DNA from 4 places in the Hoeflea sp. EC-HK425 genome. Region 1 is predicted to be linked to each of the others. Evidence: predicted binding sites of a transcription regulator. Region 1 holds the regulator's gene; each other region holds the start of a gene.
The links. The regulator PhoB, encoded in region 1, activates phosphate uptake and scavenging genes when phosphate is short. The targets are predictions, from matches to a motif close to TGTCATNNANCTGTCAT.
Positions count from the first base shown of each region.

Region 2: the regulator PhoB is predicted to act here: its motif matches at 3,172-3,188, upstream of SPHINGO391_RS23975 (1-acyl-sn-glycerol-3-phosphate acyltransferase).
Region 3: the regulator PhoB is predicted to act here: its motif matches at 5,344-5,360, upstream of phnC (phosphonate ABC transporter ATP-binding protein).
Region 4: the regulator PhoB is predicted to act here: its motif matches at 4,998-5,014, upstream of phnD (phosphate/phosphite/phosphonate ABC transporter substrate-binding protein).

Region 1 covers NZ_LR701572.1:3,345,800-3,353,363, reverse strand. Annotated here, with positions in the region: gene pstA (phosphate ABC transporter permease PstA) at 1-473, shown strand, start outside; gene pstB (phosphate ABC transporter ATP-binding protein PstB) at 541-1,356, shown strand; gene phoU (phosphate signaling complex protein PhoU) at 1,403-2,125, shown strand; gene phoB (phosphate regulon transcriptional regulator PhoB) at 2,155-2,838, shown strand; gene SPHINGO391_RS18860 (GcrA family cell cycle regulator) at 2,944-3,471, opposite strand; gene SPHINGO391_RS18855 (aspartate aminotransferase family protein) at 3,945-5,138, shown strand; gene argF (ornithine carbamoyltransferase) at 5,153-6,076, shown strand; gene SPHINGO391_RS18845 (Hsp33 family molecular chaperone) at 6,204-7,196, shown strand; gene SPHINGO391_RS18840 (efflux RND transporter periplasmic adaptor subunit) at 7,282-7,564, shown strand, end outside.
Region 2 covers NZ_LR701572.1:4,461,080-4,468,643, forward strand. Annotated here, with positions in the region: gene SPHINGO391_RS23960 (TraB/GumN family protein) at 1-843, opposite strand, end outside; gene SPHINGO391_RS23965 (alpha/beta fold hydrolase) at 944-1,963, opposite strand; gene SPHINGO391_RS23970 (tyrosine recombinase XerC) at 2,104-3,039, opposite strand; gene SPHINGO391_RS23975 (1-acyl-sn-glycerol-3-phosphate acyltransferase) at 3,237-4,145, shown strand; gene fsa (fructose-6-phosphate aldolase) at 4,298-4,951, opposite strand; gene SPHINGO391_RS23985 (primosomal protein N') at 5,047-7,251, shown strand; gene SPHINGO391_RS23990 (hypothetical protein) at 7,457-7,564, shown strand, end outside.
Region 3 covers NZ_LR701572.1:1,009,254-1,016,817, reverse strand. Annotated here, with positions in the region: gene SPHINGO391_RS07570 (alpha-D-ribose 1-methylphosphonate 5-triphosphate diphosphatase) at 1-432, opposite strand, end outside; gene SPHINGO391_RS07565 (DUF1045 domain-containing protein) at 433-1,140, opposite strand; gene phnE (phosphonate ABC transporter, permease protein PhnE) at 1,137-2,486, opposite strand; gene phnE (phosphonate ABC transporter, permease protein PhnE) at 2,488-3,360, opposite strand; gene phnD (phosphonate ABC transporter substrate-binding protein) at 3,427-4,329, opposite strand; gene phnC (phosphonate ABC transporter ATP-binding protein) at 4,421-5,269, opposite strand; cobalamin riboswitch at 5,450-5,630, shown strand; gene bluB (5,6-dimethylbenzimidazole synthase) at 5,679-6,359, shown strand; gene SPHINGO391_RS07535 (DapH/DapD/GlmU-related protein) at 6,356-6,970, opposite strand; gene phnL (phosphonate C-P lyase system protein PhnL) at 6,967-7,564, opposite strand, start outside.
Region 4 covers NZ_LR701572.1:1,131,971-1,139,534, reverse strand. Annotated here, with positions in the region: gene SPHINGO391_RS08155 (hypothetical protein) at 1-47, shown strand, start outside; gene SPHINGO391_RS08150 (VTT domain-containing protein) at 157-774, shown strand; gene SPHINGO391_RS08145 (LacI family DNA-binding transcriptional regulator) at 758-1,756, opposite strand; gene SPHINGO391_RS08140 (sugar ABC transporter substrate-binding protein) at 1,959-2,906, shown strand; gene SPHINGO391_RS08135 (ABC transporter permease) at 2,990-4,111, shown strand; gene SPHINGO391_RS08130 (ATP-binding cassette domain-containing protein) at 4,143-4,901, shown strand; gene phnD (phosphate/phosphite/phosphonate ABC transporter substrate-binding protein) at 5,156-6,133, shown strand; gene phnC (phosphonate ABC transporter ATP-binding protein) at 6,196-6,996, shown strand; gene phnE (phosphonate ABC transporter, permease protein PhnE) at 6,993-7,564, shown strand, end outside.

The DNA.
Region 1 (7,564 bases):
GCCTGCCGCAGTCCGCTCCGATTGTCGGTGCTCTGGTGCTGACGTTGATGACGCTGCCCACCATCATCATTGCCACGCGCGCCGCACTCAAGGCAGTCCCACCATCGATCCGTGACGCGGCGCTCGGAATTGGCGCTTCGAAAATGCAGGCCATTTTCCACCATGTGCTGCCGCTCGCGGCTCCCGGCATCCTGACCGGAGCAATCATCGGTCTGGCCCAGGCACTGGGTGAAACGGCACCATTGCTGTTGATCGGCATGGTGGCATTCGTGCGTGAGTATCCTGCTGCGCCGCCCGAAGGCTTTTTCGACCCGGCTGCCGCACTGCCGGTCCAGGTTTACAATTGGACCCAGCGGGGCGACCCGGCCTTTATCGAGCGGGCATCGGGCGCGATCATTGTCCTGCTGATCTTCCTGCTCGTCATGAACGCCATCGCCATCCTGTTGCGCCGACGCTTTGAGCGCCGCTGGTAGGACCCGGCTGTCACCTTTGAATCAACCAAGCCCTGAGTATACTGAAACTGTTGAAGGGAAGACGGAGATGAACATCATGTCTGAAGCGGCGACTGAAAAAGCGGTTGATGCTGCCATCGAGGAATCCGCGATCAAGATGCGCGGCACCGACGTCAGCGTCTTCTACGGCGAAAAGCAGGCGCTTTTTGATGTCAATCTCGATGTCCGCAAGAACAGCGTGACGGCGCTCATCGGACCCTCTGGCTGCGGCAAGTCGACTTTTCTGCGCTGTCTTAACCGGATGAATGACACGATCGATATCTGCCGGGTCAACGGCGAAGTCACGCTGGACGGCGAAAACATCTACGCCCCGATGATCGATGTCGTGGAATTGCGGGCACGCGTCGGCATGGTCTTTCAGAAGCCCAACCCGTTTCCCAAGTCCATTTACGAAAACATCGTTTACGGACCGCGCATTCACGGCCAGGTTTCGACCCGCGTGGAGATGGACGAAGTTGTCGAGCGCAGCCTGATCAAGGCCGGCCTTTTCAACGAGGTCAAGGATCGTCTGCAGGAGCCGGGCACCGGTCTGTCGGGCGGCCAGCAGCAGCGGCTTTGCATCGCACGCGCCATCGCCGTAAGCCCTGAAGTCATTCTGATGGACGAGCCGTGCTCGGCGCTCGACCCGATCGCCACCGCAAAGGTCGAGGAACTGATCGACGAGCTTCGCGTCAATTACACCATCGTGATCGTGACCCACTCGATGCAGCAGGCTGCCCGTGTATCGCAACGCACGGCGATGTTCCATCTGGGCTATCTTGTCGAGGAAGGTGATACCGACAAGATGTTCACCAATCCCGACAACAAGCTGACCCAGGACTACATCACCGGCCGCTTCGGCTAATGCGACTGCCTTTTGCGTCACGATTACAGGATTGAAGGATCAAACCATGCCCGAAGCACACACAGTCACTTCTTATGATGATGACCTTCGTTTCCTGACGCGCCGGCTGTCGGAAATGGGCGGCATTGCCGAGCGCATGGTTGCCGACGCCGTCGCGGCCCTGGTCAATGCCGATACCGGCTCAGCCCAGCGCGTCATCTCCGAAGATCTGCTGCTCGACAATGGCGAGCGTGAAATCTACGACAAGGCAGTTCTGGTAATTGCCAAGCGCCAGCCGATGGCCTCGGATCTGCGTGAGATCATCGGCTCGATCCGGATCGCCTCCGATCTTGAGCGGGTCGGCGATCTGGGCAAGAACATCGCCAAGCGGGTGATCGCCGTTCACACCATGGCCCAGCCGCGCAAGCTGGTCCGCGGCCTCGAGCATCTGGCCGAACTGGCTCTGACTCAGCTCAAGGAAGTGCTGGACGCCTTTGCAACCCGTTCGCCCGATCTCGCCAATTCGATCCGCGAGCGTGACGAGGAGATCGACGCGATCTACACTTCGCTGTTCCGCGAACTTCTGACCTACATGATGGAAGATCCGCGCAACATCACTGCCTGCACCCACCTGCTTTTCTGCGCCAAGAACATTGAGCGGATCGGCGATCACGCCACCAATATCGCCGAGACGGTCTATTACGTGGCCACCGGCGAGCAGCTGGCAGCCGAACGGCCGAAGGACGATGATACCGCCACCATGGTCGCGCCCGCACCGGGTTCGGACTGAGAGCGCTACGGAGTGCATGACCCATGGCGATGAGTCCACGTATTACTGTGGTTGAGGACGAAGAGGCACTTTCGGTGCTGCTTCGCTACAATCTGGAAGCTGAAGGCTACGAGGTCGACACCGTGCTGCGCGGTGACGAGGCTGAAATTGCACTTCAGGAGCGGGTTCCGGATCTGCTGATCCTCGACTGGATGCTGCCGGGCATCTCCGGCATCGAGTTGTGCCGCCGTCTGCGCGCCCGGCCCGAAACCGAACGGTTGCCGATCATCATGCTCACCGCACGTGGCGAGGAGAGCGAGAGGGTTCGTGGCCTGGCCACGGGTGCGGACGATTTCGTCGTCAAGCCGTTCTCGACGCCCGAACTGCTGGCCCGTGTCAGGGCCATGCTGCGCCGCGCCCGTCCGGAAGTCATTTCCAGCCTGCTCAAGGTCGGCGATATCGAACTCGATCGCGAAACCCACCGGGTCAAGCGCCGTGGCCGGGACATCAAGCTGGGGCCGACCGAGTTCAGGCTTCTCGAATACCTGATGAGTTCACCCGGCCGGGTTTATTCCCGCGCCCAGCTTCTCGATGGTGTCTGGGGTCATGATGTCTATGTCGACGAGCGCACGGTCGACGTGCATGTCGGCCGGTTGCGCAAGGCGGTCAATCTCTCCGGCATGCGCGACACCATCCGCACCGTTCGCGGCGCGGGCTACTCGATCGAGGGCTGACGCGGGATTTACCGCCATCTCAGACAAGAGCTCCAACGAAAAAGCCCGGCTTCAACCCGGGCTTTTTCGTAATCCAAACCTTTTGCCTGTGAGAGGCATATCAATTCAGCGGGCGCGCTTGCGCTCGCTCGACGGCTGGAAGGCCATCTTGGCGTGATAGCCGCAATAGGGCGAGGAATCGCCGGAATCATTGCCGCAGAAGTGAAAACCTTCCTGCAGCGGATCACCGACCGGCCATTTGCAGGTGCGCTCGGAAAGCTCCACCAGCGAGAGCCGGCGCGAAATCGGCACCACCACATCCTCCATCGGACGGGTGTCGATCTCTTCCGATGCAACGACATCCAGATCCTGCTTCAGGGCTGCGCCGCCACTCGATCGGCTGACGGTTCTGGTTGTCGTCTGGCTTGCTGTCCGCCCGGCATAATTCGGTGCGCGCGGCGCCGCGGTCGTGCGCTTGGTGCGCACCGATGCCTGCCCGCCGCTCTTGGCGCGACCGGGCAGGTTGAGCCTGTGCACCTTGCCGATCACCGCGTTGCGGCTGACGCCGCCCAGCTGAGCCGCGATTTGGCTGGCACTGAGCCCGTCCGCCCAGAGTTTCTTGAGTCTTTCAACCCGTTCATCAGTCCAGTTCATGCAATACTCTCCCCGTATCCCGTATCCCGGGATGGCAGAATCCCTCACCGTCGCCCCGGAAGACCGGAACTCGAACGCTCGGTTACAGTGAGGTGAATAGTGTCCGCCGCGAACGTCTATTTCATGCCTTCAACTTAGTGGTCGGCGGACTCCGTGACAAGAGTCAGCCGAATCATGCTGATTCCTTTTTGCGGTTTTCCCCAACTTAGGAGGTGGGTATCAATTCTCACCATTCAGCGTTGACTTGGGGGTGATATCCCCGGCTGCTTGGGCGAATGACCGGAGCGATCGCCGTGGCCCGAGCCGCGCCTGCTGTCTCATTGACAGGCATGCCCTAATTGTAAATAGTGCCCACGCCGCCCCGGAAAGGGCGGCATTTTGGTTTTCCGGCATGCCCTGCCTTGTCTCGCCGTAGCGGTCGCAAGGCAAGGGCGGTGCCGTATTGTCCGTTCTCGAAGGGGGAGAGAAGCGCCATGGCTGAAGCCAAGCCGCTTTATGACACTTACAACCGCGTTCCGATCGTGTTCGAGCGCGGACATGGCGTCTGGCTGGAAACACCCGAGGGCGAGCGGTATCTCGATTTTGCCGCCGGCATAGCGGTCAATTCCCTTGGCCACACCCATCCGCATCTTGTTGGGGCGCTCAAGGCCCAGGCCGATCGTCTCTGGCACCTATCCAATGTGCACGAGATCCCCGATCAGTCCCGCCTCGCCCAACGGCTGACCGAAGTGACCTTTGCCGACAAGGTCTTCTTCACCAATTCCGGTGCCGAGGCGCTGGAGTGTGCCATCAAGACCGCGCGGCGTCATTTCTTCGTCAATGGCCAGCCCGAGCGCTATCGCATAGTCACCATCGAGGGCGCCTTTCACGGCCGGACCCTGGCGACGATTGCCGCCGGAGGCCAGCCAAAGTACCTCGAAGGCTTCGGGCCGAAGGTTGAAGGCTTTGATCAGGTTCCATTTGGCGATCATGAGGCGCTGAAGGCGGCGATTACCAGTGAAACAGCCGCCATTCTGGTCGAGCCGGTGCAGGGCGAGGGCGGTATCCGTCCGCTGCCCAATGAATGCATGCGCGGCCTGCGCGAGCTGTGCGATGAACATGGCATCCTGCTGATCCTTGATGAGGTTCAGTCGGGTGTGGGCCGGACCGGCAAGTTGTTCGCCCATGAATGGGCCGGCATTGAGCCGGACATCATGGCAGTGGCAAAAGGCATCGGCGGCGGTTTTCCCTTTGGCGCCTGCCTGGCCACGGCCAGTGCGGCAGACGGCATGACGCTCGGTACCCACGGCACCACCTATGGCGGCAACCCGCTTGCCATGGCGGTCGGCAATGCCGTGCTGGATATCATTCTCGACGATGGATTTCTTCCGCACGTCAATGATGTTGCTCTGGTGCTCAGGCAGGGACTGGCTTCACTCAAGGATCGCTATCCGGATTTGATTGCGGACGTCCGCGGCTCCGGCCTGATGCTCGGTATCAAGTGTGCCAAATCCAATGCGGATCTGGTTGCGGCGATGCGCAGTGAGCATCTTCTGGCAGTCCCGGCCGGCGACAATGTCGTCCGTTTGCTGCCGCCTTTGATCGTGACCGCCGAAGAAGCCCGCGAAGCGCTCGCAAAGACAGAGGCCGCGCTCGAAATGCTGTCCCGCAACGGTGCAGCCAACTAAACGGACCGGATTTTATGACCAAGACCCCATCCGCCAGCACCCGGCATTTTCTCGATCTCTCCGCCGTCAGCGCCGGAGAGTTGCGTGCCATGCTCGACGCGGCGCGATCCGCCAAGACGGCGACCGAAGCGGACAAGCCACTCGCTGGCAAGATGCTGGCCATGATCTTCGAGAAGCCCTCGACACGCACTCGTGTCTCCTTCGATGTCGGCATGCGGCAGCTCGGTGGCGAGACGCTGTTCCTGTCGGGAACGGAGATGCAACTCGGTCGGGCCGAAACCATTGCCGATACGGCAAAGGTTCTCTCGCGCTATGTCGACATCATCATGATCCGGACGCTGGATCATTCCCGTATGCTCGAACTCGCCGAACATGCCACGGTGCCTGTCATCAATGCCCTGACCGACGACACGCATCCCTGCCAGATCATGGCCGACATTCTGACGTTCGAGGAACATCGCGGCCCGATCAAGGGCAAGACGCTGGCCTGGACGGGCGATGGCAACAATGTGCTCCATTCGCTCATCGAGGGGGCTGCGCAGTTCGGGTACCGCATGCAGATCGCAACGCCTGAAGGGTCGGAACCCGAGGCGAAATTCGTCGAGTGGGCCCGCAAGCAGGGCGCGGAAATCGACATGAGTGCCGATCCTGATCGCGCGGTAAACGGTGCCGATTGCGTTATCACCGACACCTGGGTGTCGATGAACCAGGAACACAAGGCGCGCGGCCACAATATCTTCGTGCCTTACCAGGTCAATGAAACACTGATGCAGAAGGCCAATCCGGATGCTCTCTTCATGCACTGCCTCCCGGCTCATCGCGGCGAGGAAGTCACCGACGGTGTGATGGACGGGCCGCAGTCGGTGGTGTTTGACGAGGCGGAGAACCGCTTGCATGCGCAAAAGGCGATCATGCGCTGGTGCATGGGCGTTCTGTAGCGCCTCTGGCGCTTTCAGCGATCAGTACCTATATGGCCGGTTGAAAAGTGGGACCGGCCAGCCCTGACCGGCCAACCCTGAATGGTCAATGTGTGCCCTGTGACACGATAGACAATCGGAATTGATGATGGAAACCGAAATCCAGACCCCTGGCGAACAGGACTTCGCCGGAGACGACCGCGTCCTGCCGTTCGAGGTGGACGGCCTCGATGTGCGTGGCCGGACGGTTCAGCTTGGCCCCATGATCGACGCGATTCTCGGCCGGCATGCTTATCCCGAGCCGGTTGCGCGTCTGCTCGCCGAAGCCATCGCGCTTACAGTGCTGCTCGGCACCTCGCTCAAGTTCGAAGGCAAGCTGATCGTCCAGACAAAGGGTGATGGACCTGTGGACCTGCTGGTCGCGGACTTCTCGACGCCCGGTAATCTGCGCGCCTATGCCCGCTTTGATGCAGAGCGCCTGGCTGCTGCGGAGGCTGCCGGGACGACGAAGCCCGCCGAACTGCTCGGCAATGGAATTCTCGCCTTTACCATTGATCAGGGCGCCTACATGCAGCGCTACCAGGGTATCGTCGAGATGAAGGGCGATACGCTGGAAGCCATGGCTGAAACCTATTTTCGCCAGTCCGAGCAGATTCCCACCATTGTCCGGCTGGCTGTCGCCGAGCTCATCGACCGCGATGAAGACGGCAAGCCGCGTCACAGCTGGCGGGCCGGAGGCATCGTCGTCCAGTTCCTGCCGCAGGCACCTGATCGCATGCGCACCCCCGACCTTCCGGGCGGTGACCTGCCGGAAGGCATGGAAGCCATCATGCATGATGAAGACGACAGCTGGGCGGAAGCCAAGGCGCTGGTCACAACCGTGGATCCGGGCGAACTGACCGATCCCGAGGTTGGCGCCGAGCGCCTCCTCTACCGGCTCTTCCATGAGCGCGGTGCCAAGGTCTATCCGCCGGTTCCGGTCTTCGACAAGTGCAGCTGCTCGCGCGAACGGCTGGGTGAGGTGCTCGATGGGTTTTCGGAAGAAGAGCTTGAGCACAGTATCGAGAACGGCGTGATCACCGTGCAATGCGAGTTCTGCTCGACGGCCTACAAGTTCGATCCGGCCGAGTTCCGGCGCTGAGGACTTGCGCCCGTAAAGATGACGAAACTTTAATTTGCCATGTGTCCGCATTACGTTACCTGTTGGGTTGCAACGGAGTGAAGTGATGCTCGACAAGGCGGACAAGCCTCTGGACGTGCCTTTGGAACCCTCGCGCGCCCGATCGCCGTCGGCACGCCTCGGATTTTTGCGGCCATTGGTTCAGTTTGCCCTGATGGCGCTGGTGCTCGCCGGTGCCTGGCTGGCGATGCAAAGCCTCGCCGCCTCCAAGCGTGAGCGTACGCCCAGACCGTTTACGCCGCTGGTCTACACCGTTGAGACAGCAGCTGCGGAGCGCGCAGACAATCGTCCGGACATCCGCCTGTACGGGCAGGTCGAGACTGGCCGTA
Region 2 (7,564 bases), 1.1 Mb from region 1:
GATGTCGGGCATCAGATCAGCCAGCTTGATTGTCTCGACCAGGCCGCGGATGTGGAACTCGATCGGCAGGTCGGCCATGGCCTGCATCTGCTCGCCGATGCTTTCGAGGCCGAGCAGCTGCTTGCCCCGGTCCCGGGCGGTGGTGGCGATCTTGATGTCGAGAAACTCGACGCCTTCGGCCTTGCGTGCCATCTCGCAGGCCGGCAGGGCAACCAGGCCGGCGATCATCCAAGGCTTCATCCGCGAGACCAGCGCGATCGGAATGCCGCGGCGCGACAGTTCGGCACTGATGATCTCGGTCTCCTCCTCGTTGAGGAGCGAGGTCAGGGTGGTTCCATCGGTGAACATGGTGAGTTCGGGCCTGGTCAGCAATGCGGCCTGGGCCTTGGCCGGATCAAGGATCTCTATGGTCTCGATCACCACGGTTCCGGCCTGGTCGAAGGCTGCGCGCGCAGCCTCGGGCATCTCGGTCACGCGCGGATCTGTGACATGCATGGTTCCGAACAGGAAGGAGGGGGTGAGGCCGGGCTTCTCGACCTTCCACAACAGCCCGCTGCCATTGGGAATGGCGGCGGCCTCGGCGCGGGCGGCGGCAAGCTTCTCCGGATCCGACAGGGCGAGCTGTTCGACCAGGCTGGTGCCGGCGCAGGACGCTGTGTCTTCAGCGCGGGCCTGGCCGGTGCCCCAGACAAGGCCGAGCGCAAGCAGGATCAGCAGGGCGAACGGCAAGGATACCGCGACGGCGAAGACCAGGTTTGGAAATCGCGCGCAGGTGGTCCTTATGCTGGACAGGACGTGCTGGTGATGCATGGCAGGCCGTTCCTTCTGGATCTGACCCGTCATCTTACCGTCCGCGGGCTGACAATCCGGTTAACCCGCTGTGAACTTCCGTCCTTGGTAAACCGGACGTTAATCGCCCGCGTCTGCCGGTCCGGGGCCCGGCTTACGGCCGGCGCGCGCCGGGCAAATCGCCAAGGAATCCGGCGATCAATTCCGCGGTGCGCTCATCGTCGATCACGCCGAGATGGGATTGCCCGTCAAGCAACCGGTAGCGGCCGTCCGGGTTGACGGTTTTCATCAGCGGCTCATAGCCCGAGGCAACGAAGGATTCATCGTCTGCGCCGGCAATCAGCAGGAAGGGCGGCAGCGTGGCAATGTCGGCGAGATAATCGTTGCGCGGTGCATAGGCGGTGTTGAGGCGGTAGCTGTAGCTCGTGGTGGCAGTGCCGCCCTCGGGGCCGTTCAGCACCTCGGCGGGGAAGTTGAACTGTATCGCGGTCAGGCCGTTGAGCGCGGTGATTCCCACGGCATTAAGCATCGACAGACCGATGATGCGGCGGGTCAGCGGCCGGGCCCAGCCGCCGGAATTAGGGCGCGTGGTGGGGGCGTTGTACTTGAGAAACGGCGCCAGCAGCACCGCGCCGTCGAGCGTGGAGCGGTGGTCTCCGCCGGCAAAGCGGACGACCAGTCCGCCGCCGCTCGAATGGCCGCCAAGCACCAGTGGCTGGCCGGGTTTGCGCAGCAGCGCCGCGAGATCGGCGATGTCTTCCTCGAACTGGCCGACATGGGCAATGTCGCCGCGGGTTTGCGGGTCGGGGCCATGGCCGCGCAGGTCCGGCAGGGCAACCTCGACGCCGGCCTTCCCGGCGATGGACCGTGCAAGCCCGTCATAGGCGCCGCCATGCCAGCCCGATCCGTGGATGAAGATGACGAGCGGCGTATCGGCGTTTCCGCTGCCGTAGTGGCGATAGCCGAGCGTGGCGCCGTCGCGCGCCTGATAGGTCTGCAAGGGCGCGGGTTCGGGCCTTGCGCCCGCCGTCTGGCCGGAAAAATCGATGGTTTCGCCGGCAATCTTGTCTGAGGCACCCTGGGACAGGATCAGCCCGAAGGCGATCAGGAAATAGATGATGACGGAGATCACCGCGATGCGGAGAACGATGGGGAGAATATCGGAGACGGACATGGCTTTATCGCTGCTTGCTGACGGTTGATCGAAAGGAACCATGCACGGTTTCGACCGGAACTGCCGCCTGATGCAAGGGGCGGCTGGAAATTTGTGCCCGTTCAGGTGTTCGGGCTAGCTGTTCGGGCCGGCTGTTTGGCTCAGGCGCGGGGGTGGGCCCGGTCGTAGATGTCTATGAGCCGGCTGGCATCAATGCCGGTGTAGACCTGGGTGGTCGACAGGCTGGCGTGGCCGAGCAGTTCCTGGATGGTTCGGAGATCGCCGCCGCCAGCCAGAAGGTGGGTGGCGAAGGAGTGTCTGAGCGCATGCGGGGTGGCGGTCTCGGGCAGGTCGAGCGCCGAGCGCAGGCGCCGCATTTCCTTCTGCACGATGGCCGGCTGCAGCGGACCGCCGCGTGCGCCGCGGAACATCGGCTGATCGGGACCGGGCGAATAGGGGCAGAGCCTGCGGTATTCGGCGATGGCTTGTCTGGCCACAGCCAGCAGCGGCACGATGCGGGTCTTGCCGCCCTTGCCGGTGATCCTCAGTGTTTCGCCGTCGCGCGGCAGGTCATTCGCCGTCAGTGACAGCGCCTCGGAAATGCGCAGGCCACAGCCATAGAGCAGGGTCAGAACGGCGCTCGAGCGGGCGGCGATCCAGGGTTCGTCCGACATCTGGAGGTCGGTGTCGACCACGCGCAGGGCATCGCGCGCGCTCAGGGGCTTGGGCAGCGACTTGGGCTGGCGCGGCGCGCGTGTGGCCGAAGCGCCGGCTGCATTGGCCATGCCCTTGCGTTCGAGATGGCGCAGGAACGACCGGATCCCGGCAAGTCCGCGTCCCAGCGTTCTTGCGCCGGCACCACCGCGCCGCCGTTCGGCCATGAAGGCGCGCAGGTCGAGCGGGCGCAGATCGGCGAGGTCGGCGATCCGTGGGGGACCGCCGAGATGCGTGGTCAGAAACCCCAGAAACTGGCGCAGGTCGCGTTCATAGGCGTCGGCGGTCTTGGGCGACAGGCGCCGCTCATCGGTCAGCTGGTTGAGCCAGTGCTGCTGTTCGGCAATGACGTCGGGAGCGGCAATGACGAGAGGCTGGTTCATGATGGATCCGTGATTTGCAACGGCCTACCGGAACGCTCCGTGGTGCGACCGGGCGGCCACACCTGCGGCCAAACTTGGCGCCAACTATTGCATAGTGGGCTTAGCGGGGGGTAAACGGATCCGGCGGACTGATGTCATCATGGCATCATAATTGGTTGCCATAGGTTTTGTCAGGCGGACGAAAGAGAGTCGAATCCATGGCGTATGTGGCTGAGATTTCAGACCGGTTGCAGGTGTTGGCCCATGGCCGCCCCGGCCATATCATCGACCGGCTGATCGCCGAGCGCGGCGGCCGTCTGGTGGCGCACCCGGCCTGGCCGGTGATGCGGCCGTTTCTCTATGCGACGCTGAAGTACGGCGCCGCAGTGCGCATGGCCGACGCCATCGGCACCATGTCCGGTCACGAGGCGTTTCGCCACCTCAGCGACATTCTGAAGCTCGACATCCAGTCGCGCGGCCAGGAGCGGATCCCGAAAAAAGGCGGCTTCCTGCTGGTTGCCAACCACCCCACCGGCATCGCCGACGGCGTGGCGATGTATGATTTCCTGAGCCGCCATCGCCCCGACATGATGATTTTCGCCAACCGCGACGCGGTGCGGGTCAGCCCGCGCTTCAACGAAATCATCATCCCGGTCGAGTGGCGCGACGACTACAAAAGCCGCGACAAGACCCGCGAAACCCTGCAGCTGACCAACCGCGCGGTGCAGGATGGAAAGGCCACGGTGCTGTTTCCGTCAGGCCGCATCGCCTTCTGGCACGAGGGCAGGCTGACGGAACGCCCATGGAAGCTGTCGGCGGTGACGCTGGCCAAGCGGCATGAATTGCCGGTGGTGCCGGTCAATATCTCGGCGCGCAATTCCGGCCTGTTCTACTGGCTGTCGAAACATTCGACCGAATTGCGCGACATGACCGTGTTTCACGAGCTGCTCAACAAGAAGCACCACACGTTCCGCTTCACGGTCGGAGAACCGATCATGCCCGACGCGCTCGATGGCGACCCCGCGGAAGCGGTCCGGGCGCTCGAGTATCACACCGTGCACGGGCTTGCGAAAGACGCGGACCGGGCCTTCGAGCCGGCCCCGAAGGGCTGGAGCCAGGCGGCCTGAGCCGCAAGGCGCTCGAGACGTTTCACCAACGCTTTCTCACAGCACGTGACGGCCCCGGCCTGACTGCTTGCCTTGACCCGGAATGACAAAACGGCCCGGGGTGACCGGGCCGCTTCAGCTTCATTTCATGGAACGTGATCCGGCCAGCCGGATCAGGCGATGGTCTGGCCGGTCTTCTTCCAGTCGGCCAGAAACGCGTCGAGGCCCTTGTCGGTGAGCGGATGCTTGACCAGCGCCTTGATGGTCGAGGCGGGGATGGTTGCGACATCGGCGCCGATCAGGGCGGCTTCCTTGACGTGACCCACGGTGCGGATCGAGGCGGCGAGGATTTCGGTTTCGAAGCCGTAATTGTCGTAGATCTGGCGGATTTCGCGGATCAGGTCCATGCCGTCGATGCCCATGTCGTCGAGGCGGCCGATGAAGGGCGAAATGAAGGACGCGCCAGCCTTGGCGGCGAGCAGCGCCTGGTTGGCCGAGAAGCACAGCGTCACATTGGTCATGTGGCCGTCGGAGGTCAATGCACGGCAGGCCTTCAGGCCGTCGAGCGTCAGCGGCAGCTTGATGCAGATGTTGTCGGCGATCTTGGCCAGCACGGCCGCTTCCTTCATCATCGCGTCATATTCGGTGGCGGCGACCTCGGCGGAGACCGGACCGTCGACAATTGAGCAGATCTCCTTGGTGACTTCGCGGATGTCGCGGCCGGATTTCATGATCAGCGAAGGGTTGGTGGTGACGCCGTCGATCAGGCCCAAATCGTTGAGTTCCCGGATCTCGTTCACGTCGGCTGTGTCGACAAAGAATTTCATTTCACACTCCCAAGCTGCGCCAGCCGGGATTGTCCGGGGCGCTCTTAACAATTCCGGGTTCCCTTTAGCCCAAAGCGGGGGCAAGGTCACGCCACATGGCCAAAGATTCGCGACAAATTGAAGGCGGGCTGTTCCCCCGCAAGGTTGTTCCCGTGCTCATCCCGATGCCGGCGGAGCGCGCCTATTCCTATGCGCTGCCGGAGGGGGTGGACGCCGGGCCGGGGCAGATCGTGCAGGTGCCGCTGGGGCCGCGGCTGGTGGCCGGGATCGTCTGGGACGGGGAGGCCGACCAGGTCAATCCGGACAGACTGCGCGAGATCACCCAGGTGTTCGACTGCCCGCCGGTCAACGAGCCGATGCGCCGCTTCATCGACTGGGTGTCGGCCTACACGCTGTCGCCGCCGGGACTGGTGGCGCGGATGGCGCTGCGGGCGCCGGCCGCCTTCGATCCCGAACCGATGATCGATGCGCTGCGGCTCACCGATACACGGCCGGAACGGCTGACGGCGGCGCGCGAACGGGTGCTTGAGCAGGCGGGCGACGGGCTGGCCTGGAGCAAGAGCGGGCTGGCGCATGCGGCAGGCGTGACGCCGAGCGTGATCGACGGGCTTTTCGCGCAAGGGGTGTTCGAGCCGGTGAAGCTGCCGCCGCCGCCGGTGGTGCCTCAGCCCGATCCCGATTATCAGCCGGCGCTGCTGGAGGACGGTCAGGCGGAGGCCGCGGACGCGCTCAGGGCAACGGTTGCAAAAAGCGGGTTCGGGGTGACGCTGCTTGACGGGGTCACCGGCTCGGGCAAGACCGAGGTCTATTTCGAGGCGATCGCGGAAGCCGTGCGGGCCGGACGGCAGGTGCTGATCCTGCTGCCGGAGATCTCTCTAACGGCCCAGTTTCTCGACCGGTTTCACGACCGTTTCGGCGCGCGGCCGGCGGAATGGCATTCGGAACTGGCGCCGAGGATGCGCGAGAAGGTGTGGCGGCAGGTGACCGAGGGCCGCGTCAGCGTGGTGGCGGGCGCGCGCTCGGCGCTGTTCCTGCCGTTTCATGATCTCGGGCTGATCATCGTCGACGAGGAGCACGACCCGGCCTACAAGCAGGAAGACCGGGTGTTCTACAACGCCCGCGACATGGCGGTGGTCCGCGCCAGGCTCGCCCGAATTCCGGTGGTGCTGGCGTCGGCGACGCCGTCGATCGAAAGCCGGGTCAACGCGCAGCAGGGCCGCTACAGCCACCTTTTGCTGCCGGGCCGGTATGCCGATGCCGGGCTGCCGGACCTCAAACTCGTCGATCTCAGGCGTTCTCCGCCGGCGCGCGGCGGGTTCCTGTCGCCGCTCTTGCTGAAAGCCATGGCCGAGACGCTGGAACGCAAGGAACAGTCGCTGCTGTTTCTCAACCGGCGTGGCTATGCGCCCTTGACGCTGTGCCGGGTATGCGGCCACCGCTTCGAGTGCCCGGACTGTTCGAGCTGGCTGGTCGAGCACCGGTTCCGAGGCCAGCTGCAGTGCCATCATTGCGGCCACAATGAACCCACGCCGCAGGCCTGCCCGTCCTGCGGCGCGCTCGACCACCTGACGCCCTGCGGGCCGGGGATCGAGCGGATCGCCGAGGAAGCCGACAAGCATTTCCCCGATGCGCGCGTCATCGTGCTGTCGTCTGATATGGCGGGCGGCACGCGGCGGCTGAGGATCGAGCTCGAGGCGATCGCCAAGGGCGAGGCGGATATCGTCATCGGCACGCAGCTGGTGGCCAAGGGGCACAATTTCCCGCTGATGACGCTGGTGGGCGTGGTCGACGCCGACCTGGGGCTGTCGAACGGCGACCCGCGCGCCGCCGAGAGGACCTATCAGCTCCTGTCGCAGGTGACCGGCCGGGCCGGGCGCTCGGGGCGCAAGAGCCTGGGCCTGATCCAGACCTACCAGCCGCAGCACCCGGTGATGCAGGCGCTGGCCTCGGGCGAGCCGGAGGCGTTCTACGAACGCGAGACCGACGAGCGCAACCGGGCGATGCTCCCCCCCTTCGGCCGCCTCGCCTCGGTGATCGTCTCGGCCGCCACACGGCCCGAGGCCGAGACCCACGCGCGGGGCTTGCGCGCCGCGGCGCCTGCCGCGCCCGGCATCATGGTGCTGGGCCCGGCGGAAGCCCCGCTGGCCCTGATCCGTGGCCGCTACCGCTTCCGGCTGCTGGTGCATGGCGAACGGGGCAAGGACATGCAGGGGTTTGTGCGCGCGATGCTCGGCCAGGGGCCAAAGCCGCGCGGCTCGGTGCAGGTGCAGGTGGATATAGATCCGCAGAGTTTCTTGTGAGGGGTGAGAGGGGAGTTTGTTTATTGCTCCGCAGCTATACGAATTTCTGATGCATTAGGTGCACATCGAAAATGCGTGCGATTCATTTTGCCAAACTTGTCATGGAGCCGCATTTAGGTAATTAATATTGAATTCTTTTGGAAAATTATCTTAACCCAGTCGTGAGAATCGACAGAGTTACTCGAAAATAATCGGTCTTATTCGCATGCTTGCTCTTTTTTATGTGTCTGCATTCATCTTTCTCTGCTCTGTATTGCTCTTTTTTTGGATGCGTTGGCGCATGCGAGCATCAAAAGGGCGATTTGCGCTGACT
Region 3 (7,564 bases), 2.3 Mb from region 1:
CGACGCGGAAACCTCGCAGCGCAGGTGAATGAGATGATCGGCCCGCAGCCGGTTTTCCGATCTCGCCTTGGCGATGGCATCGGCAATCGCCCGCATCTCGCCCATCCGGAATCCGTCATCCTCATCCGAGCCGAGCCGCAGGCAGTCAAACACCGTGGTGATGCCGGAGGAAGCGATCTGTGCATCATGCGACTGAATCGCCGAAATCGCGTTCCAGCGCACGCCTGGACGTGGCGAATAATGCGCCTCGAGATGATCGGTGTGCAACTCCACCAGACCGGGAAGAATGTAGTCCCCTTCCATGTCCACACCGCTTGCCGAATTGCCTTCGGCGATCTCGGCAATCACGCCATCCCTGAACACCAGGCTGCCGGCAACGATCCGGTCCTCGAGAACAAGCCGTGCATTGGTCAAAACTGTTTCGGTGGTCATTCAGGCAGTCTTTCTGTGCTGGCCGAGCGCGAGCGACGTCCGGCGTCTGATTACGAATGGCGCGCCGGGTTCCGGCTCGACAAACAGGGCAAGTTCGCGCACGGCGACCGGACCGGCCAGAACCGGCGCGAAATGGGCACTGGCGGCGGCCTCGACACGTGTGATCTGCGGCCCCGCAAGCCGCGTGGTCAGGGTCATGTGAAAGCGGAAGCGATCAAAAACGTAAGGATACCCCCACCGCATCAGGTTTCTCAGTTCCTCTGACGAGAGCGAAACGGGATTGCGGCGCTCGATCTCCCTGTCGGTCAGCGGTGCACGCAATGGTTCGAACGCTTCGACGACGGAATTGGCGAGTGCATTGAGCGCAGGCGCCGGACCAGCCGGCACAAGCGCCAGGAAGCCTTCCAGCCGGCCGACCTTCAGCGCCGGAATCTCGAACGTGCTGGTCTGCTCAGCGAAGATTTCCATGGCGTCGGTCAGGTCCGCTTCGCTGGCACCTTCCGCCAGGCGGAACGGGGCCTTCAGCGTTGCGTGAAAGCCATAGCGGCGGGCGGGGCCGGTGATCTCGGCCAGCTCGGTTGCGCCGAGCCCTTCGAGGTCGGGATGCTCGACGGGCTTTCCCGTCGCCGCATCGCGGCCCAGCCAAGTGGCAGCCAGCGCTTCAAACGACGAAGCGGCCTCCGGTGCAAAGTAGATCGCGTATCTCATGCGTGCCCCGTTCGTCCAATCAGGCGGCTTCTGAGCCAGCCCGACAACGTGTCCATCGCCATCACCATCAGCACGATCAGGATAATGTAGTAGCTCACCTCTTCCCAATCCTTCTGGGTGGCGATGGCCTGGGTAAGCAACAACCCGATGCCGCCGCCAACGATGGCGCCGATGATTGTGGCGGAGCGGGTGTTCGATTCGAAATAATACAGAACCTGGCTCAAAAACACAGGCGTGACTTGCGGGATGACGCCGAAACGGGCCTGCTGAATGCGCGACGCACCCGTCGACTGGACGCCTTCCACCTGCTTGTTGTCGATGTTTTCCAAGGCCTCGGAGAAGGTCTTGCCGAAGGTGCCGGTGTCGGTCAGCAAAATGGCCAGCGCGCCTGTCATCGGCCCCGGCCCAAAGGCACGCGACAGGATGATGGTCCAGATCAGGCCATCGACGCCACGCAGGAAATCGAAGACCCGCCGCAGCGTGAACAGGATCGGACGCGACGGCGAAAAGTTCGTGGCTGCGAAAAACGCCAGCGGCAGGGCAATCATGGCCGCACCCATGGTGCCGAGGAAAGCCATCAGTACGGTCTCGAACAAAGCCCACGCCACATCGCCATGCCGCCACATCGCATTGGTCCAGAAGTCATGCAGCATCGCTGAGAGATTCGAGCGATCCGGCGTGATCCGTTCGCCAATCGTTGCAAGCTTGACCAGCTCGACGAATGACTTTCCGTAAAACGGGCTGTCCAGCGTGAAGAAGAACAGCTCCCACCCGGCCTGGTACTTGAACACTTCGGTGCGGTTGCGGGTGTAGCTGAAGCGTCCCTGTTCGGTGGTCACCGACACGCGGGTGTCCGATGCATTGATCCAGTCGGGGATTCCGCCCTCCGGCAGGACAAGTTGCAGCTTGCCTGCCTGGGGCGAAATGTCGATCACGCCGTAGCCGGGAACGGTGTAGCGCGCGCCATCAGCATCAAAGATCACTTCATGGCCCCGGTCGAGGTCGATCCGCGTCACGCCGTCCTGCATGGTCACCCAGTCAGGCAGCATGCCTTCGGGATAGGTGCCCTTGTTCTCGCCCTCGATGGCGACCGTCACTTCGTTGACGCGGTTGTCGCGCGTCACATGGGTCTTGTGGGACCAGAAGTCCGAAACCAGGATCGCCGCATTGTCGAGCCTTGCACGCGAAGCGATGCCGGCAATGTCAAACGCGAAGAACACGTAAACCAGGTAGGCCAGGATCAGCGCGGGAGCGCCGAAGCCAATCATTTGCTTGCGGCTGAACCCCTTGAGCACATGCTGGCGCAAGTCGTCCGGTGTGAGCGTCGCCGTATCGAGAATGGTCATGTCAGTGTCCTTTGACCAGACGGTTGCGGTAGTGGCTCGACAACTGGTCGAAGAACACGATTGTCACGAAAAGCAGGATGAAGATCGCCACCACTTCGTCGTAGCGCCCCTGCCCCCACTGCATGGCGATCCTGAGATCGTGACCGATGCCGCCCGAGCCGACGAAACCGAGAATGGCGGAAGCGCGAATGTTGATTTCGAAACGCAGCAATCCGTAGGACAGCCAGTTCGGCGCGACCTGCGGGATGACCCCGAGCCACATTTTCTGGATCCAGCTCGCCCCTACCGACGACAAGCCCTCGACCGGCTTGAGATCGGCGTTCTCCGAGACCTCGGAAAAAAGCTTGCCGAGCGCACCGGCGGTGTGAAAGGCAATCGCGATCATCGCCGGGACAGGTCCGCCGCCAAGGATGAAGATCAGCACCAGCGCAATGACGATTTCCGGGATCGCGCGCATGCCGTCCATCGACCGCCGGAACAGCGGGATCAGTCGCGGCCAGCGCGCCAGCCCCCTGGTTGAGAGCAGCGCCAGAACGATGGCAAAGGCGGCTCCGATCAATGTGGATACGGCAGCGATGTTCAGGGTTTCGATGAGCGACGGAAGGAATTCCAGAAACAACGCAGGCAGCAACGCCGCCTTCTCGATCCCCTCGGCCAGAACCTCCGAGGGAAAGTCAAACACCTGGGTAAAGCCGGTCCAGAAACCGCCGGCATTGCGCGCATCCGCAAGCTGAAAGCCTGACACCATCATTGCGATGAAGACGATCAGCAGGATACCGCCATACATCTGTTTTTGGCGGGCCATCGCCAGATAATTTTCGCGGATGGCCATCGAGGCGGCGCTGCCGCCATGATGTGTGGTCATATCGCTCATCGGCGGACGCCCTTCCTGAATAGAAAGCGGGGAGCCGGACGGCCCCCCGCGATAGTTTTGGAAACCTTAGTTGCTCTGCGCCTTGCGGACGGCAACGATGGTCTCGTAAGCGTCATGGGTGATTGGCTTGAAACCGGCGGTTTCGCCAGCAGCGATGTTGTAGGCGCACTGTGCGTCCTTCTCGTGCATCGAGCCGACGAGTTCGATCATCTTGTCCTTGACATCCTGCGGCAGCGCCTTGCGCAGAGTGACCGGACCTTCAGGGATCGGCTTCGACTTCCAGATTTCCACGATGTCATTCATGTCGACGAGACCGGAGTCGACTGCCTTGCGCAGTGCACCCGAATTGTAGCCGTCTTCCCAGTTGCCCTGGCCATCGGCCCAAGTCACGCCGGCGTCGATTTCGCCGTTTGCAACCGCAACAATGGTCTGCTCGTGACCGCCAGTGAACTTGACTTCACCGAAATAGTCGCCGCTCTCCATGGAGGCACCGGTTGCCTGGGGAATTTCGATCGATGGGATCAGGTAGCCCGAGGTCGAGTTGGGATCACCAAAACCGAAAGCCTTGCCCTTCATATCATCCAGCGAGGTGATGTTACGGTCCTTGCGGGCAAAGCCGATCGAGTGATAGCTGAACGAGCCGTCGAGGTTGGTCTTGACCAGAACCGGCTCTACGGCTTCAGGATCGGTCAGGAAGGCCTTGGCATAAGAGGAAGCTCCGAGCCACGCCATATCGATCGAACCACCGAGCATGCCCTGGATCACGCCATCATAATCGGCCGGCGTGAACAGCTTGACCGGAACGCCAAGGGCTTCCTCGGCATAGGCACGCAGGCATTCGTTCGAGGTCAGACGGTCCTGGGCGTTTTCGCCGCCGAGGATGCCGATGCGGAATTCGGTGATCGCGTCCTGCGCGAAAGCGCTGGTGGACAAGAGGGCTGCCGTGGCGGCCACGAGGATGGTCTTCATCATAATCTAGTCTCCGTACAAGGGTTGACAGTGGGGTAGGAAAACTGGCGTCTCGGGCCGGAACCGCAGGATGGTCCCGGCAACCGCGAGGTCAGATCGATTCCAGCGCTACGCCGGAAGGAGTGAGTTTCGCTTTGACGTCGGCCGGACGCCCGCGTGCGTGCAGGCTGGTGGACGTCATCGATTCAGAGATTTCCTCGCCGTCGGCACCCGCTCCATAGATCGCGCGAACTGCTTCCGTGGTCAGCTCCTCCGGCCTGCCGTCAAAGACGACCTTACCGGCTGCCATGCCGATGATGCGCTCACAATAATTGCGTGCTGTGTCGAGCGTGTGAAGGTTGGTGACCACCGTGATACCTTCCTGCTCGTTGATGTCCTTGAGCGCATCCATGACGATCTGGGCATTGAGCGGATCGAGCGAGGCGATTGGTTCGTCAGCGAGGATAAGCTTCGGCGATTGCATCAGCGCCCGAGCGATCGCCACCCGCTGCTGCTGGCCACCAGAAAGCGCCTCGGCCCGCTTCGGCGCGTTCTCGGCGACGCCGAGCCGTTCGAGGATCGAGATCGCCCTGAGGATGTCCTCGCGTGGAAACAGGTTGAACATGGTTGCGAACGTCGAACGCATGTTGAGTGTCCCGTGCAGCACGTTGGACACAACGTCGAGACGCGGGACCAGGTTGAACTGTTGGAAGATCATGGCGCAATCGCGCTGCCAGCTGCGCAGTTCGCGCCCGGTCAGCGTCGAGACCGGACGTCCGTGATGGGATATTACTCCGCCGCTGACGCCGGTCAGTCGGTTGATCATTCTCAGAAGGGTCGACTTGCCGGCGCCGGAGCGGCCGATGATACCGACCATCTGCCCCTCGGGAATAGACAGGGTCACTGAGTCAACAGCGGTGTTGGCGCCAAAGCGGCGGGTCACATCGGTCAATTCAAGCATAAGCAAATCCCCATGGGTCACGGCGGGTTTCGTGACTTTCGAGGATTGGACTAGCCCAGCCGTATGAAGGGCCGATGTCGGTTTGATGTCAGTTTTGTTACGATCCACAGCTGCCCGTCCGGATATGTCAAAACCCTTTGTTTTCCTTGTTTTTCCGGCTTGCGCTCAGGCCCCGGTCATGACCCTATGGCTGCATCTGGTGCCTGCATTGTGCGGGAGAATCGGGAATCCGGTGCAATTCCGGAACGTGCCCAACGCTGTGACGGGGACGGCAAGCGCAAGACGCCACTGGGAAATCCGGGAAGGCGCGCCTGCCGGCGGAACCGAAGTCAGAAGACCGGCCAGATGTCATAGCCTTGCCGCGCATGGACAGCGCGGCGGGTTTTCACGGATTGTTGGGGATCAGACAATGCCGAAGACATCAATGCTGGCTGCAGCACAACCATTCACAACAGGTGAACGTGACGCCGTTTACAAGGCCATCTTCACGCGCCGCGACGTGCGCGACCAGTTCCTTCCGGAGCCGATACCGAATGATGTGCTCCGGCGGCTGCTTGAAGCCGCGCACAACGCGCCGTCGGTTGGCTTCATGCAGCCCTGGAACTTCATCACCATCAGGAATCAGACCGTTCGCGATCGGGTCGCCGATGCCTTTGCCCGCGCCAATGAGGAAGCCGCGGCCATGTTTACCGGGGAGCGGCAGTCCAGGTACAAGTTCCTGAAACTCGAAGGCATCCGCAAGGCGCCGCTCAACATCTGCGTCACCTGCGACCGGGACCGCGGCGGCGATGTGGTCTTGGGCCGCACCCACAATTCGAGCATGGATCTCTACAGCACCGTCTGCGCGGTGCAGAATCTCTGGCTCGCAGCCCGCGCCGAGGGCATCGGCATGGGGTGGGTCAGCATCTTTCGCGATGCGGACCTCAAGGCCATTCTCGGCATCCCTGAGCGGATCGAGATCGTCGCCTATCTTTGTCTGGGCTATGTCGACGAGCTCTACGAACGGCCCGAACTGGAGGTCAAAGGCTGGAACCGCAGGCTGCCACTCGATGAGCTGATTTTCGAGGAGTGCTGGCAGGGAGAGGTCTAACCTCCGTGCCGCTCGAGAAACTCTTCAGCCGGCAATGTCCGGAAATCCCTGAGCGCCGCATGTAGCTTCTCATGCTCCCAGTCCCACCAGGCGAGTGCATCAAGCCGGCTGGCGATAGCGTCGGAAAAGCGCTGCCGGATGGTTCGCGCCGGCACGCCGACGGCGATGGCGAAATCGGCCACGTCCTTGGTCACCACCGCGTTCGCGCCGATGCTGGCGCCGTTACCGATTGTTACCCCGGGCATCACCACGGCGCCGTGGCCGATCCAGGTGTCGTGGCCAATCGTGATCCCCTGGCCTGCGCGCCAGTCGAAGAAGTCCTGGTCGTCGCTCTCGCCTTCGAAGTACCATGCCGAGCGGTAGCTGAAGTGATGCAGCGAGGCGCGCTCCATCGGGTGCATGCTGGCATAGATCCGCACATGGGAGGCTATGTTGGCGAACTTGCCGATTTTTGCATAGGCGATCTGGGTATTCTCGACGCAGTAGGAGTAGTCGCCCATGGTTGAATGGGACACCGTGCAATTGGCCCCGACTTCGGTGTAGCGTCCGAGCGTCGAGTCAACGATTTTCGCGGTAGAATGCACCAGAGGCGTTTCCGACAATCTGGTCATGCCGCGGACTTTCCAGCGGCAAAGGCCGAGACGTCGATGACATGGTCGGCTACCGCGTTGCGGACATCGTGATCGTGGAAAATCCCCAGAAGCGCCGCACCCTCCGCCTTCTTGCGGGCGATGAGATCGATGACGACCGCACGGTTCGCCGCATCAAGCGACGCCGTCGGCTCATCGAGTAGCAGGATCGGATGATCGGTGATGAAGCCGCGGGCGATGTTGACCCGCTGTTGCTCGCCGCCCGAAAACGTCGCCGGCGGCAGCGACCAGAGTTTTTCCGGAAGGTTGAGTTCGGCAAAAAGATCCTGCGCCCGCTCATGGGCGACATCCTGCGCCACGCCCCGGATCAGCAGAGGCTCCGCCGCCACATCCAGCGCCGAGACACGCGGCACCGCGCGCAGGAACTGGCTGACATAGCCGATCGTGTCGCGCCGGATTTCGAGCACCGTTCGCGGGGATGCGCTGGCGACATCGACATGGCGGCCATGGTGTTGCACCAAGATCTGGCCGCTGTCGGTGCCGTAATTGCCGTAGAGCATTTTCAGGATCGAGCTCTTGCCGACGCCCGACGGGCCGCCAAGCACCGCGCAGGAC
Region 4 (7,564 bases), 2.2 Mb from region 1:
CCTATCCGGGCAAGCGGGATCTTGTCGAAAAGGCAATGATGCTGTGACCTGTCATAGGGCGAGCCGAGCCTTTCCACCCGATCATGCTTGTCCCCTTGAGGCCGTGCCCTAATTTCCGGTCACGGCAACACGTTCGCCCGGAGAAAGACTGCACTCATGGAAACCATCCTGGCGCTGGTGCGCGACTACGGTACGGCGGTCTACCTGCTGCTGTTTGCCTATTGCGCGCTCAAGAGCGGCTCCCTGCCGCTGTTTGCCGGTTATGCCGCGCAAACCGGAGCTCTCGATGTGGCAACCGTTGCCGCAGCGACCTTTGCCGGCGGCTATCTGGGCGATGAAGCCCGCTTCTCGCTTGCCCGGCGCTACGGCCACAGGCTTTCCACCGGACGCCCCAGGATCGCGCGGCTGATCGCCCAGGGAACAGACCTGCTTGACCGCTATGGCCTGATCTATCTGTTTCTCTATCGCTATCCGAAAGGCATGCGCACCATCGGCGCCCTGCCCGTGGGACTTACCACGATGCGCTGGCAGAGCTTCACCGCGCTCAACGCCGCATCGGCAGCTCTTTGGACCGGGCTTCTGGTCGGTGCCGGTTTTGTCTTCGGCAAGACGCTAGAACAGGCGGTGGCATCGAACTGGGCGGCAGCCAGTGTGCTGCTGCTGCTGGCCTTCGCCGGGTTGACCGGATGGCTGTGGTGGCGAGCTTCCCGGATGGCGCCGTCCCACCCCGCACCGGCACACCCGCCGGCAGCTGACATCAATCGACCGGCCTGAGCGTGCCGCGCTCGATCACCTTGCACGGAAACAGCCGGGCTTCCGGGTAGCGCTCGGGATTTTCCAGCATCGAGACAATCAGTTCAATCGAGGAATCGATGATCTGGCTGATCGGCTGGCGGATCGTGGTCAGGTTGATGTTCTCCCAGCCCGCCATCTCCATGTCGTTGAGCCCGATGATGCCGATGTCGCCGGGCACCTTCAGCCCGCTGTCTGATATGGCGCTGAGCGCGCCGATAGACAGAACGTCATCGCCGCAGAAATAGGCTTGTGCCGGCGTGTCCTTCAGGCGCGAAAGCATCTCCGCCCGGCCGGCGTTGAACGAATAGGCTTGCGCGAAGGAGTGCCGAAGCGAAATGCCGGGGTGCTGCGCAAGCTCTTCCATGAAACCGCGAAACCGGTCCTGGGTCGAGGTTGCGGATTCCGGCCCGCCGAGAAAGGCCACGTCGCGGTAGCCGCGCCGGACCAGCTCGCGCGCCGCCATCCGCCCGCATTCGGCGTTGTCGATGCCGACCACATGCACTTCCGGCGAACTGGCATAACGGCCGAAACTGTGCACCACCGGCACGCCGGCATCGCGGAACGCCTTGGCGAACCCCGGCGGCAGCGTCGATGAGGCCACCACCACACCGTCGACCGAATACTGCCTGAGCATACGGATCGAGTTGGCGGGATCGGTTTCATCCGACAAATTGACCAGGAGCGGTCGCAAGCCTCGTTCCTGCAGGCCGCGGGTGAACAGATCAAACACCTCGAGAAAGATCGGGTTGTGGAAGTTGTTCGAGACCAGGCCGATCAGCTTGGTCCGACCGGTGGTCAGGCTCGAGGCCAGCGCGTTGGGACTGTAACCGAGTTCAGTGGCGGCCTTCTCGACCTTCTTGCGCATTTTCAGCGAAACCGACGCGCCATCGGTGAAGGTGCGCGATACCGCCGCACGCGACACCCCTGCCCTTTCGGCGACATCCTTCAGCGTTGGCGGCATTGAGCAGCGTCTCCATTCTGTGGCCCGCATACATTCGGACCTTCCCTCATTACTGCCCAGAATGCCTCGCGAAAGCAAGAATTTCGGTTTCCATTTTGCAACCGGTTGCAAAACGGGTTGATTCGTGGTTTCCTGATCATCGAGAGACGGCGGGAGGCCGGACTTTCCATTCATTCGACGAAAACTCTGGGAGGAGATCATGATGTCATTGACCAAGAAGCTCGCATTGGCCGTTGCGGTGTTCGCAGCACCGGTGCTGAGCGCCGCCACGGCGTCCGCCGAAGGCGAGCGCTATGTGCTCGTCAGCCACGCCCCTGACAGCGACAGCTGGTGGAACACCATCAAGAACGGCATCGCGCTGGCCGGCAAGCAGATGAATGTGGAAGTCGAGTACCGCAATCCGCCCACCGGCGACCTCGCCGACATGGCCCGCATCATCGAACAGGCAGCGGCTTCCAGCCCCAACGGCATCATCACCACCCTGGCCGATTACGACGTGCTGTCCGGCCCGATCAAGGCAGCTGTCGATTCCGGCGTCGACGTCATCATCATGAATTCCGGCACCCCGGACCAGGCCCGCGAAGTCGGCGCGCTGATGTATGTCGGTCAGCCCGAATATGACGCCGGCCATGCAGCCGGCCTGCGCGCCAAGGGCGACGGCGTCGGCTCTTTCCTCTGCGTCAACCACTACATCTCCTCGCCGTCCTCGACCGAGCGCTGCCAGGGCTTTGCCGACGGGCTCGGGGTGGAGCTGGGCAACCAGATGATCGATTCCGGTCAGGATCCGGCTGAAATCAAGAACCGCGTGCTGGCCTACCTCAATTCCAACCCGGACACCGACGCCGTTCTGACGCTTGGCCCGACAAGCGCCGACCCGACGCTGCTGGCGCTTGAGGAAAACGGCATGGCCGGTCAGATCTACTTCGGTACCTTCGACCTCGGCGCCAACATCGTCGAAGGCATCAAGGCCGGAACCATCAACTGGGGCATCGACCAGCAGCCGTTCCTGCAGGCCTATCTGCCTGTGGTGGTGCTGACCAACTACCACCGGTACGGCGTGCTGCCGGGCAACAACATCAATTCCGGCCCCGGCTTCGTCACCGCCGACGGACTTGAAATGGTTGAGAAATATGCGGGCGAATACCGCTAAGGGTTCCTCCCTGGCAGTGGCGCCCCTGTGCGCCGCTGCCATTTCTTGCAGTTTCCCATTCAAATCAACGTCTGTGAGGCCTCATGTCCGATACGGCTGACGCACCCGCAAGCGACGAACGCATCAAGCAGACATCGGCCCTGCGCAAAGCCCTGATCCGGCCTGAACTGGGCGGCATCTGCGGCACGGTGATCGTGTTCGTGCTTTTCGCAATCTTTGCCGGAGACAGCGGCATGTTCTCCTCGCAAGGGGTTCTCAACTGGTCCGTCGTCTCCGCCCAGTTCATGATCATCGCCGTGGGCGCCTGCCTGCTGATGATCGCCGGCGAATTCGACCTCTCGGTCGGTTCGATGATTGGCTTTGCCGGGATGATGATCGCGATCTTCACTATCACACTGGGCTGGCCGGTATGGCAGGCGATCCTGATCACGTTTGCCTTGTGTATTGCCATCGGCGCGCTCAACGGCATCATCGTCGTGCGCACCGGCCTGCCGAGCTTCATCGTCACGCTGGCGTTCCTGTTCATCCTGCGCGGCTTCACGATCTATTTGCCGCAGTTGATCGAGCGCAAGACCATCATCGGCGGCATCGACAAGGCGGCCGAAGGTGACTGGCTGGCCGCTCTCTTTGGCGGCAAGATCCTCACAGGACTGTTCACCTGGCTCGGTGACGCAGGGATCATTGCGGTGTTCGAGCGCGGCAACCGCGCAGGAGAGCCGGTCGTCGACGGCATTCCGATGCTGATTGTCTGGGCGCTCATGCTGGTGGTTTTCGGACACTTCCTGCTCACCCGAACCAAATTCGGCAACTGGATCTTTGCCTCTGGCGGCGACGCCCAGGCTGCGCGCTATGTCGGCGTTCCCGTCAACCGCGTGAAGATCCTGATGTTCATGTTCACTGCCTTCTGCGCCTGCGTTTTCGCCACCTGCCAGGTGATGGAGTTCGGCTCCGCGGGCGCAGATCGCGGCCTGCTCAAGGAATTCGAGGCCATCATCGCCGTCGTCATCGGCGGCGCGCTGCTGACCGGCGGCTACGGCTCGGTCATCGGTGCGGCCCTGGGCGCGCTGATCTTCGGCGTGGTCCAGCAGGGCCTGTTCTTTGCCAATGTCGAAAGCTCGCTGTTCCGGGTGTTCCTCGGCGTCATCCTACTGTTCGCCGTGGTGCTCAACACCTACATAAGACGCATGATCACGGGGGAGAGATGAGATGAACCCGGAACACGCTCCCCTGATTGAAATGAAGAACATCGAGAAGCATTTCGGCTCGGTGATCGCATTGAACGGCGTCTCGCTGGAGATCTATCCAGGCGAATGCCATTGTCTGCTCGGCGACAACGGCGCCGGCAAGTCAACCTTCATCAAGACCATGTCCGGGGTCCACAAGCCGACCCGCGGCGAGATCCTGTTCGAAGGCAAGCCGATGCATTTCGAAGACCCGCGCGACGCGATCTCGGCAGGAATCGCCACGGTCTATCAGGATCTGGCCATGATCCCGCTGATGTCGGTGAGCCGCAATTTCTTCATGGGCAACGAACCCGAAAAGAAATTCGGCCCTTTCAAGCTGTTCGACCATGCCTATGCCAACGAGATCACCATGCAGGAAATGCGCAAGATGGGCATCAACCTGCGCGGGCCGGACCAGGCGGTGGGCACGCTGTCAGGCGGCGAACGCCAGACCGTGGCGATTGCAAGGGCCGTGCATTTCGGCGCCAAGGTGCTGATCCTCGACGAACCGACCTCGGCGCTCGGCGTGCGCCAGACCGCAAACGTGCTCGCCACCATCGACAAGGTGCGCAAGGACGGCATTGCCGTGGTGTTCATCACACACAATGTCCGTCATGCGCTGGCCGTTGGCGACCGCTTCACCGTGCTCAACCGCGGCAAGACGCTGGGAACCGCCCAGCGCGGGCAGATCACCCCCGACGAGTTGCAGGACCTGATGGCGGGCGGCCAGGAAATGGTGGCGCTGGAGAGCTCGCTTGGCGGCACCGTCTGACGTCACGCTCTGACTTTCCACAGGAACAGGACGGCGCGGCGGCAGGCCGCGCCTTTTCGTTACAGGTCCGTTTTTGTTTCGTTTTCTTCGATTTTCTGTCGCAAAACTGTCACGTTTTGGCTCGTATTCGCGAAACGCGATCAGCTTCAGTCCTGTTAATTCAAACAGATGACCTGTCATAATCGCTTGCCATTTCGCCGCTGACCCAGAATAGTCAGCGCGGGAGAAACGAAATGCCATTTGGGAGGAAGATCATGACCTTGAAATCACTGCTTTTGAGCACCATCGCCGGTGTTGCCCTGACAATCGCGGCGCCGCTGGCCGCATCCGCTGCCGATTGCGAGCGCGGAACGCTCGATGAACGCTATTGCGACGTTGACGGCGACATGATCGCCGACATTCCGACCGATGCGGCCGAGCTCATCGATCCGGACACTCTGATTTTCGCCTACACGCCGGTGGAGGATCCTGCCGTCTACAAGGAAGCCTGGTCCGACTTCCTGACCCACCTCGACAAGATCACGGGCAAGAAGTCGGTGTTCTTCCCTGTCCAGTCGAACGCCGCCCAGATCGAAGCCATGCGCTCGGGCCGCCTGCACATCGCAGGCTTCAACACCGGCTCCAACCCGCTTGCGGTCAACTGCGCCGGCTTCCGCCCCTTCACCATCATGGCCTCGGAAGATGGCGGCTTCGGCTACGAGATGGAGATCATCACCTATCCGGGTTCCGGCGTGGAAAAGGTCGAGGACATCAAGGGCAAGACCATGGCCTTCACCTCGGAGACCTCGAACTCCGGCTTCAAGGCGCCGTCGGCACTGCTGAAAGCCGAGTACGGCATGGTCGCCGGCACCGATTTCGAGCCTGCCTTCTCCGGCAAGCACGACAACTCGATCCTCGGCGTCGCCAACAAGGATTATCCGGCTGCTGCCATCGCCAACTCGGTGATGAGCCGGATGATCGAGCGTGAGGTGATCACCGCCGATCAGGTCAAGTCGATCTACAAGTCGCAGACCTTCCCGACGACGGGCTTCGGCGTTGTCTACAACCTCAAGCCCGAGCTTCAGGAAAAGATCAAGGAAGCCTTCTTCACCTTCCCTTGGGAAGGATCCTCGCTGAAGAAGGAGTTCGAGAAGTCCAACGAAGGCCAGTTCCTCGAAATGAACTACAAGGATTTCTGGGAAGTCGTTCGCAAGATCGATGCGGCCAATGGTGTTGAATACACCTGCGGGTAATCCCCTTCCCTCTGGCGCCGCGCGTTTTCGCGCGGCGCCGTTCTGTTTCATGACGGGGCCCCATGCTCGAACTCAAGAACCTGTCCAAGACCTATCGCACCGGCGACAAGGCACTCCAGAACGTCACGCTGACCGTGCCGAAAGGCCAGGTCATGGCGCTGATCGGTCCATCCGGCGCCGGCAAGTCGACGCTGATCCGCTGCATCAACCGGCTGGTTGAGCCGACATCAGGCAGCGTCATCCTCGACGGCACCGATGTCACCGCTCTCGGTTCCGGGGCACTGCGCAAGATGCGGCGCAAGATGGGCATGATTTTCCAGCAATACGCCCTCGTCGAGCGCCTCACCGTGATGGAGAACGTACTCTCAGGACGCCTCGGCTATGTCGGTTTCTGGCGCTCCTATTTCCGCAAATATCCGCAAGCCGATGTCGACGAGGCGTTTCGCCTGCTCGACCGGGTCGGCCTGCTGGCCATGGCCGACAAGCGTGCCGACGAACTGTCCGGCGGCCAGCGCCAGCGCGTCGGCATCGCCCGCGCGCTCATCCAGAATCCGCGTCTGCTGCTGGTCGATGAGCCGACTGCCTCGCTCGATCCGAAGACCTCGCGCCAGATCATGCGCCTGATCTGCGAACTCTGCGCCGAACGCGATCTCGCCGCCGTCATCAACATCCACGACGTGGCTTTGGCGCAGATGTTCGTCGAGCGCATCGTCGGCCTCAAGGCGGGTGAACTCGCCTTTGACGGCAAGCCGGTCGAAATGACCGAGGACGTGCTGACCAACATCTACGGCGAAGAGGACTGGCACGCGACCATACGCGAAGTCGACGATGAAGATGCGGAAGCTGAGGAACCCGTTGCATGAGCGCGGTCCTGCTTGAAGACAGGCTCGGCACCACCTGGAAGAAGCCGCCGCTGATCTCCAATCCGACGCTGCGCTGGGGTCTTTTCATCGCAGCCGCGGTCTATCTCGTGCTGGCCACTGCCTCGATCGACGTCAACTGGTCCCGCGTCGCCGAGGGCCTGAGCCGCGGCTGGGCCTTCATCGCCTCGTTCTTCAATCCCGATTTCGTCTCGCGCGGCACCGATATCCGCGACGGCATACTTGAAAGTGTTATCATCACTGTTGCTTCGACCGTGGTCGGCATCCTGATCTCGATTCCGATCGGGCTTGGGGCCGCGCGAAACATCGCGCCATTGCCGGTCTATCTGATCTGCCGCGGCATTGTTGCACTGTCGCGGGCACTCAACGAGATCATCGTCGCCATCCTGCTGGTGGCGATCTTCGGTTTCGGCCCGCTCGCGGGCTTCCTCACCCTGTCGTTTGCCACGATCGGCTTCCTCGCCAAGCTCCTGGCCGAGGACATCGAGGAGATGGACAAGGTACAGGCGGAAGCCATCCGCGCCACCGGCTCGACATGGATGCAATGGAT